Regions from separate parts of the Exiguobacterium sp. s149 genome, predicted to be linked through region 2. Evidence: predicted binding sites of a transcription regulator. Region 2 holds the regulator's gene; the other holds the start of a gene.

Region 1 (3,421 bases), on a different contig from region 2:
CGAGAACAGCGTCCTCGCTGAAGCCGACACGGTGTACATCTGCGAACAACTATCGACTGAGGAAGTCGGAATGCGCTATGCGATTGGTGATAACGTAAAAACCTGCCTGCCGCTCGATGCTTCGCCATACGGGCAAAAACGTTTGAAAAAGAACACGAAATAACCTTGCTTTTTCAAATAAAAATTGGTAGGATAATTGAGTATGCTTAGACTGTAAAGCAAAAGCACTTGATACAACATTAGTAAGATGGGAGTGAAAGAAATGCGCGTTAAAATCACACTAGCTTGCACAGAAACAGGCGATCGCACGTACATCACGAAGAAAAACAAACGTAACAACCCAGAGCGCCTCGAATTGCGCAAATACAACCCACGTCTCCGTCGTCACACGCTTTACCGCGAAGTGAAATAATGAGACTGGCCGTCACTCATGTGGCGGCCTTTTTTTTGAACAAGGGGGAATTGAAGTGATTGAAAAGAAACAACTTCGGCAAGACGTACATCGTCAAATCCGTGAACTCGACGACCGGTCGGACCGGGACCGCGTCATCATACATACATTGACCGAACTGAAGGCGTGGCAAGAGGCGGACACGGTGGCTGTCACGCTCGCCCTCGATTTAGAGATTGATACGTTGCCGCTCATCCGCTTAGCATGGAAGGCAGGAAAATCAGTGTTTGTGCCGAAAGTTACGAAACAGGGACTCACGTTCCATGAGATTCATTCGCTAGAAGACCTCGAGCCGGGCGTCATGAATATATTGGAGCCGACGACTGAAGCGACGATGCGCTCGATTGACGTATGTATCGTCCCCGGCCGCGTGTTTGACCGGTCCGGCTATCGAATCGGATGGGGAGGCGGCTATTATGATCGCTACCTCGCCACGTACAATGGGACGACCATCGCGTTGGCCTATGACGTTCAACTGCTCGATGAGATCCCGATTGAGCCACACGACATTCCTGTCGAATTCATCGTGACGGAAAGGGAAACGATTTTATGTTCGCCATCTTCGTTGTAACTTGTTTGGTGGCCTTTGCCGGCTATCGATTGCGCTCGTTGACCCGCTCCGGTGCCGTCTTAACGGTCGTGACTGGGACGGTCATCGGCTACAGTTTCGGTTGGTTCGGGCTCTATTTACTCGGTGTCTTCTTCTCGACATCGTCGCTCGCCTCGAAATATCGTGCCCGGGACAAGGCGCCTGTCGATGAGATTGTTGAGAAATCGGGTCCCCGTGATTTCGTGCAGGTGCTCGCCAATGGGGGTGTCGGCATGGTGACGGCGCTTGGAATGATTCTTGCGCCAAACGACGCCTGGTTATTCGCCTATGTCGCCTCGATTGCCGCGGCGACGAGTGATACGTGGGGATCTGAGTTCGGCGTCCTCGCCAAGCAGAAACCGCGCTCGATTCGGACGTTCCGTGAAGTCGAACCGGGAACGAGTGGTGGGGTGTCCGTGTTCGGTACGGTCATGTCGATTGTCGGGGCAACGGTCATCATCCTCGCCTTGCTTCCATTTATCGAGATCGATGTGACGTTCGCGCTCGTCTTGATCGCCCTTGGATTGAGCGGCAGCGTCGTCGACACATTGTTAGGGGCCACGGTGCAACGGAAATACCGATGCCGTGTGTGCGGCAAGTTGACCGAGAAGAAAATGCATCATCGTGAGCCGGCGGCTTATGTGTCGGGCTGGCGTTTTCTCGGCAATGACGCCGTCAACTTTTTGTCGATCGCCGCGGCCGCGACGATTAGTTTCCTCTTGTTACGATGAGGGTAGTACAGAAAATGTAGATGTTTCAAACGAATGTGAATTTCGTCACAATATCGCCAAAGTGAAAACGGTTTCCTTAGTAGTGAGTGTTTGTGAATGATGTTACAATCTTTATGTAACAGACATAACAAAAACATGAAACAGATTGTTCGAAGGGTGGAGAATCAATATGGAAACATTAAATCATGCAAAAGTAACACGCGTCGCGCTCGTCGGTGCCGGAGCGGTCGGTGCCAGCTTTGCGTACCAATTGACGACAGCAAGTCTTTGTGAGGAACTCGTCATTATCGACATCAACAAATCGAAGGCGGAAGGCGAAGCGATGGACTTGAACCACGGCGTCTCGTTCGCTTCTTCACCGATGCGCGTCTGGGCAGGGGACTATACGGACTGTGGTGCAGCAGATATCGTCGTCATCACTGCCGGTGCACCACAAAAACCGGGTGAAACTCGCCTCGACCTCGTCGAGAAGAACGCCAAAATCATGAAATCGATGATTGGGGACATCATGGCATCTGGATTCGACGGCATCATCATCATCGCCTCGAACCCGGTCGACATCATGACACATTTGGCTTGGAAATACTCAGGTTTACCGAAGCACCGCGTGTTCGGATCAGGAACGGTACTCGATACGTCACGTCTCCGGTACATGCTCGGTGACTATTTCAACGTCGATCCACGCAACTGCCACGCCTACATCATGGGTGAGCACGGAGACACGGAATTCGCGGCCTGGAGCAACGCCCGCATCTACGGGAAGTCGGTCGAGCAGTTGCTTGAAGAGAACGACGAGTATACATGGGAAGACCTCGAAGACATCTACGTCAACGTTCGGGACGCGGCGTACCACATCATCGAGCGCAAAGGCGCGACGTACTACGCCATCGGCCTCGGTTTGCTCCGTCTCGTCAAGGCCGTGCTCCGTAACGAGAACACGTTGTTGACGGTCGGCGCACATTTAGATGGTGAATACGGCTTGAACGATATCCATATCGGTGTACCGGCCATCATCAACCGCCAAGGAGTCCGTCAAGTCGTGGAAATCGAGTTGTCAGACGAAGAAAAACAAAAGATGCATCATTCGGCAGAAGTGTTATTGAAAACGATGCAGCCTGTCTTATAAAAACGATTACTCGTTCTGTCATGACCGTAGTTGGCTCCCGCCACTACGGTTTTTTTTTGGCTGACGGAAGAGCGGGGCAGATTGGGGCGATGCTCGATTTTGTCGTCCCGCCTAAATTCCTTTAGAATGAAAGTATGGAAGGAGGTGAGCCAACATGACAGAACCAGCTTGTTTTTGGGAAGATGTATATCGTGCCGTCGAAGCAGGAGGACGCATCGAGGGCGTCTTAGAGCCGTCGCGGGCACTTTTATTGTTTGACACGAAAGCGGGGGATGTCTATCACCTCTACATACGGACAGATAAGGCGTGGGCGAACCATGTCGCCTTGGACGTCGAGGCGGTCATGAACTCGTTTCGCTTGGCCCGAATCGGCCGCGAGAAGCTCCATGTCCACATTTATGGGGACCCGCTCGTCGATGAAGAGCGTCTGTCGTCGCTCACGTTCCCGATTGCGGCAAAAGTGAAGCTCGAGATGCGGCCGTGCGCCGAAACGGAAACGTCATATCGCCCGCGTGCAGTCGCTC
Region 2 (3,421 bases):
TGTCCAAGCAGACTCCGCACTTCTTGTTCGCGCATGAGCGGCCAGTCGTTCCAAATCTCGTCGATGACACGGTTGGCGTCCGACAAGTTCTGTTGCTCCTGGTCGTAGTAGCCGATTTCGACGCCGGTGCCGTAGCGGATGTCACCGGTAAGGGGCGGCTGTTGTTTCGTCAACACTTTCAGGAGCGTTGATTTGCCGACTCCGTTCGGGCCGACGAGGGCGACCGATTCGCCGCGCTGCAATTGGAAGCGGAGATTTTGGGCGATCGGTTCTTCATAGCCGATGGCGAGGTCGCTGCCGCTCAATACGTCGTTCCCGCTTTGACGTTTGATTGAGAACGAGAGGACGGCGCTGCGCTCATCACCGTCCGGCGCTTCCATCCGGTCGACTTTCTCGAGCCGTTTACGGACACTCTGTGCCCGCTTCGTCGTCGTCGCCCGGGCGATGTTACGCTGGATGAAGTCCTGCATCTTGGCAATCTCTTCTTGTTGCGACTCGAACTGTTTCTTCTCTTGCTCGTAAATGGCAGCCTTCTGTTCAAGGTACTTCGTGTAGTTGCCGACGAAGCGACGGCTCCGGTGGCGCGACAACTCATAGACGACCGAGACGACGCGGTCGAGGAAGTAGCGGTCGTGGGAGACGATGAGGACGGCGCCTTTATAGCCGCTCAAATACTTCTCAAGCCAGCCGAGTGTCTCGATGTCCAAGTGGTTCGTCGGCTCATCCAAGATGAGCAGGTCTGGACTTTGGAGCAGCATCTTGGCGAGAGCGAGACGTGTCCGCTGTCCGCCGGAGAGCGTATCGATGCGGCGTTCGAAGTCGTCCGGATAGAACCGCATCCCGTGAAGGACAGAGCGGATCGTCGCCTCATATTGATAGCCGCCACGGTCTTTGAACGTATGCTGTTCTTCATCGTAAGACGACAAGAGGCGCTCATAGGCGGCCGGGTCGTTCAAGATGCGCTCGGAACCCATGTCTTGCTCCATGCGGCGCAGCGTCTTTTCTTGTTCGATTAAATCGGTGAAGACAGTAAGCATCTCATTCCAAATCGTCTCGTTGGATTCGAGTCCTGAGTCTTGGGCCAGGTAGCCGATGGTGACGTCTTTCGGCTTCATGATGTCGCCCGAGTCGTAGTTGTATTCCCCGGCGATGACTTTGAGCAGTGTCGACTTGCCGGCACCGTTACGGCCGACGAGCGCGACGCGTTCGCCTTCTTGAATTTCGAGTTTGACGTTCTCTAAAATCGGTTCGACGCCGAATGATTTCGATAAGTTATTGACTTGCAGTAGGATCAAGTGAAAAAACCCCTTTCTCTCTATTTAGTATACTTTATTTCTTCCCCATTTCAGGTATATTCATTGAGTGGTCATGTGAATTCGTTTACAATCAAGGTGTATGAAATTAGATTCGTTTGAAACGCGTCGTAAAAAGGAGGCTCTTTCCGTTGAGTCAAAACGAACCAAAGATTCCGCAAGCGACAGCCAAACGGTTGCCACTATACTATCGGTTTATCCAAAGCCTACATTCATCAGGAAAACAGCGTGTCTCTTCTGCTGAACTGAGCGAGGCGGTCAAGGTCGATTCGGCCACAATCCGTCGCGATTTTTCGTACTTCGGTGCGCTCGGGAAAAAGGGATATGGCTATAACGTACAGTATCTGTTAGACTTTTTCCGTAAGACACTGAATCAGGACGAGATTACGAACGTCGCCTTGGTCGGGGTTGGTCATCTTGGGACAGCTTTCGTCAACTATAACTTCCTTAAAAACAATAACACACATATCGTCGTCGGGTTCGACGCAGACGAGACAAAAGTCGGCACGACGATGTCCGGTGTCCCGATTCATCACGTTGATGAGATGGAACAGATCATGAAACAGAACAAGATTGACGTCGCCATTCTCACGGTGCCGTCTGCCTATGCGCAACCGGTCGCGGACGACTTGGTCCGCTTCGGTATTCGCGGCATCTTGAACTTCACACCGGCCAGACTTACTGTGCCGGATACGGTCCGCGTCCACCACATCGACTTGTCGATCGAACTCCAGTCGCTCATTTACTTTATGCAACACTATCCATCTGCTGAGGGGGTCCATCAATAATGGAATTACTATCATCGTTGCTCGTCGTCGGTATTCCTGGGGGAGCGAGTATCTTCATTATCGCCATCGTCGCGCTTATCATCTTCGGGCCGAAGAAATTGCCTGAATTCGGACGCGCCGCCGGACAAACGCTCCGTGAGTTCAAAAATGCCACAAACGGCATGATGAACGAACATGACGAGAAAGATAAGAAAGAACTTGAGAAGAAAGAGCAGTAATCATGAATCATCAACCTGATCAAGAGCGGGCGCTGTCCGACCACTTGACAGAGCTGCGGAGACGACTGATGCTGTCGGCATTTGTCGTCTTTGCCTTCTTTCTAATCGCTTTGCCGAGTGTCAAATACGTGCTCGCCTATCTGCAGGCGGACCTCGTCGAACGAGGGCTTGAGCTGAACGCCTTTGGGGTCGCGGACCCGCTCATGATTTACTTGAACTTGGCGCTCGTCATCGGTCTCGTCGCATCCGGTCCGTTTCTACTGTATCAACTGTGGGCGTTCGTCGCACCTGGTCTGCATCCGAACGAGCGGAAAGCGACGCTCGCTTATATCCCGATCATCTTCATCTTGTTCCTGATCGGTCTTGCGTTCGCCTACTATTGGTTGTTCCCGCTCGTCCTCGATATCTCGACGGACCTCGGGCAAGACCTCGGTCTGACGCAAATCATCGGGGCGTCGAACTACTTCACGTTCTTGCTGCAACTGACCATTCCATTCGGACTGTTATTCCAGTTGCCGGTCGTGACGATGTTCTTGACGCGCATCGGTGTCGTGACACCGTACTTCCTGTCATCGATTCGGAAGTATGCGTACTTCGCCTTGTTCGTCATCGCGGCATTCATCACGCCGCCGGATTTGACGTCGCACCTCATGGTGTCGCTGCCGCTCTTCTTCTTGTACGAGATTAGCTTGTCGATCTCACGCATCACGTACCGGGGCGTGCTCCGTCGTGAGAAAGAGGCGATGGTGAAAGAGCAAGTCGATTTGATGAAACAAATGAATGAGAAGTAAGCATCGTTCTTTAACGGGACGATGCTTTTTTTGTGATTGGGAATAAATGTTTTTAACAACAAGATAAACATTGGACCCACGTGATACGATAAAACTACTTAAACATCAGTCAGGGGGAGAAGCGATGGCTTGGGAGTACTACGGGGATGAACTCATCATCATCGGCGTGTTGACGACAATGTTGCTGATTGCCGGACTGAACTTTTTGAAATCGCGATTCAAGCGGAGACTCGTCTTCTCGTTGATGTTGCTCCTCGCGGGATACGTATCGTGTATCATCGGACTCGTCTGCGTCCGTGGTTGGGACGCTC

The links. Region 2 encodes Rex, which represses fermentation and respiration genes when NADH is low (regulators of the CRP and FNR family bind a similar motif). Its sites were predicted from a motif close to TTGTGAAATATTTCACAA; they were not measured.
Region 1: KNP81_RS00150 (L-lactate dehydrogenase) is a predicted target of Rex. The motif match lies at 1,805-1,822, and genes of this name have one in related genera.

What each region holds. Positions count from the first base shown of each region.
Region 1 covers NZ_JACSLZ010000001.1:20,998-24,418, reverse strand. The annotation lists gene KNP81_RS00170 (1,4-alpha-glucan branching protein domain-containing protein) at 1-163, shown strand, start outside; gene rpmG (50S ribosomal protein L33) at 248-412, shown strand; gene KNP81_RS00160 (5-formyltetrahydrofolate cyclo-ligase) at 468-1,022, shown strand; gene KNP81_RS00155 (DUF92 domain-containing protein) at 1,001-1,771, shown strand; gene KNP81_RS00150 (L-lactate dehydrogenase) at 1,941-2,897, shown strand; gene KNP81_RS00145 (rhomboid family intramembrane serine protease) at 3,052-3,421, shown strand, end outside.
Region 2 covers NZ_JACSLZ010000009.1:8,720-12,140, forward strand. The annotation lists gene KNP81_RS11805 (ABC-F family ATP-binding cassette domain-containing protein) at 1-1,295, opposite strand, end outside; gene KNP81_RS11810 (redox-sensing transcriptional repressor Rex) at 1,445-2,101, shown strand; gene KNP81_RS11815 (twin-arginine translocase TatA/TatE family subunit) at 2,101-2,319, shown strand; gene tatC (twin-arginine translocase subunit TatC) at 2,322-3,110, shown strand; gene KNP81_RS11825 (hypothetical protein) at 3,235-3,421, shown strand, end outside.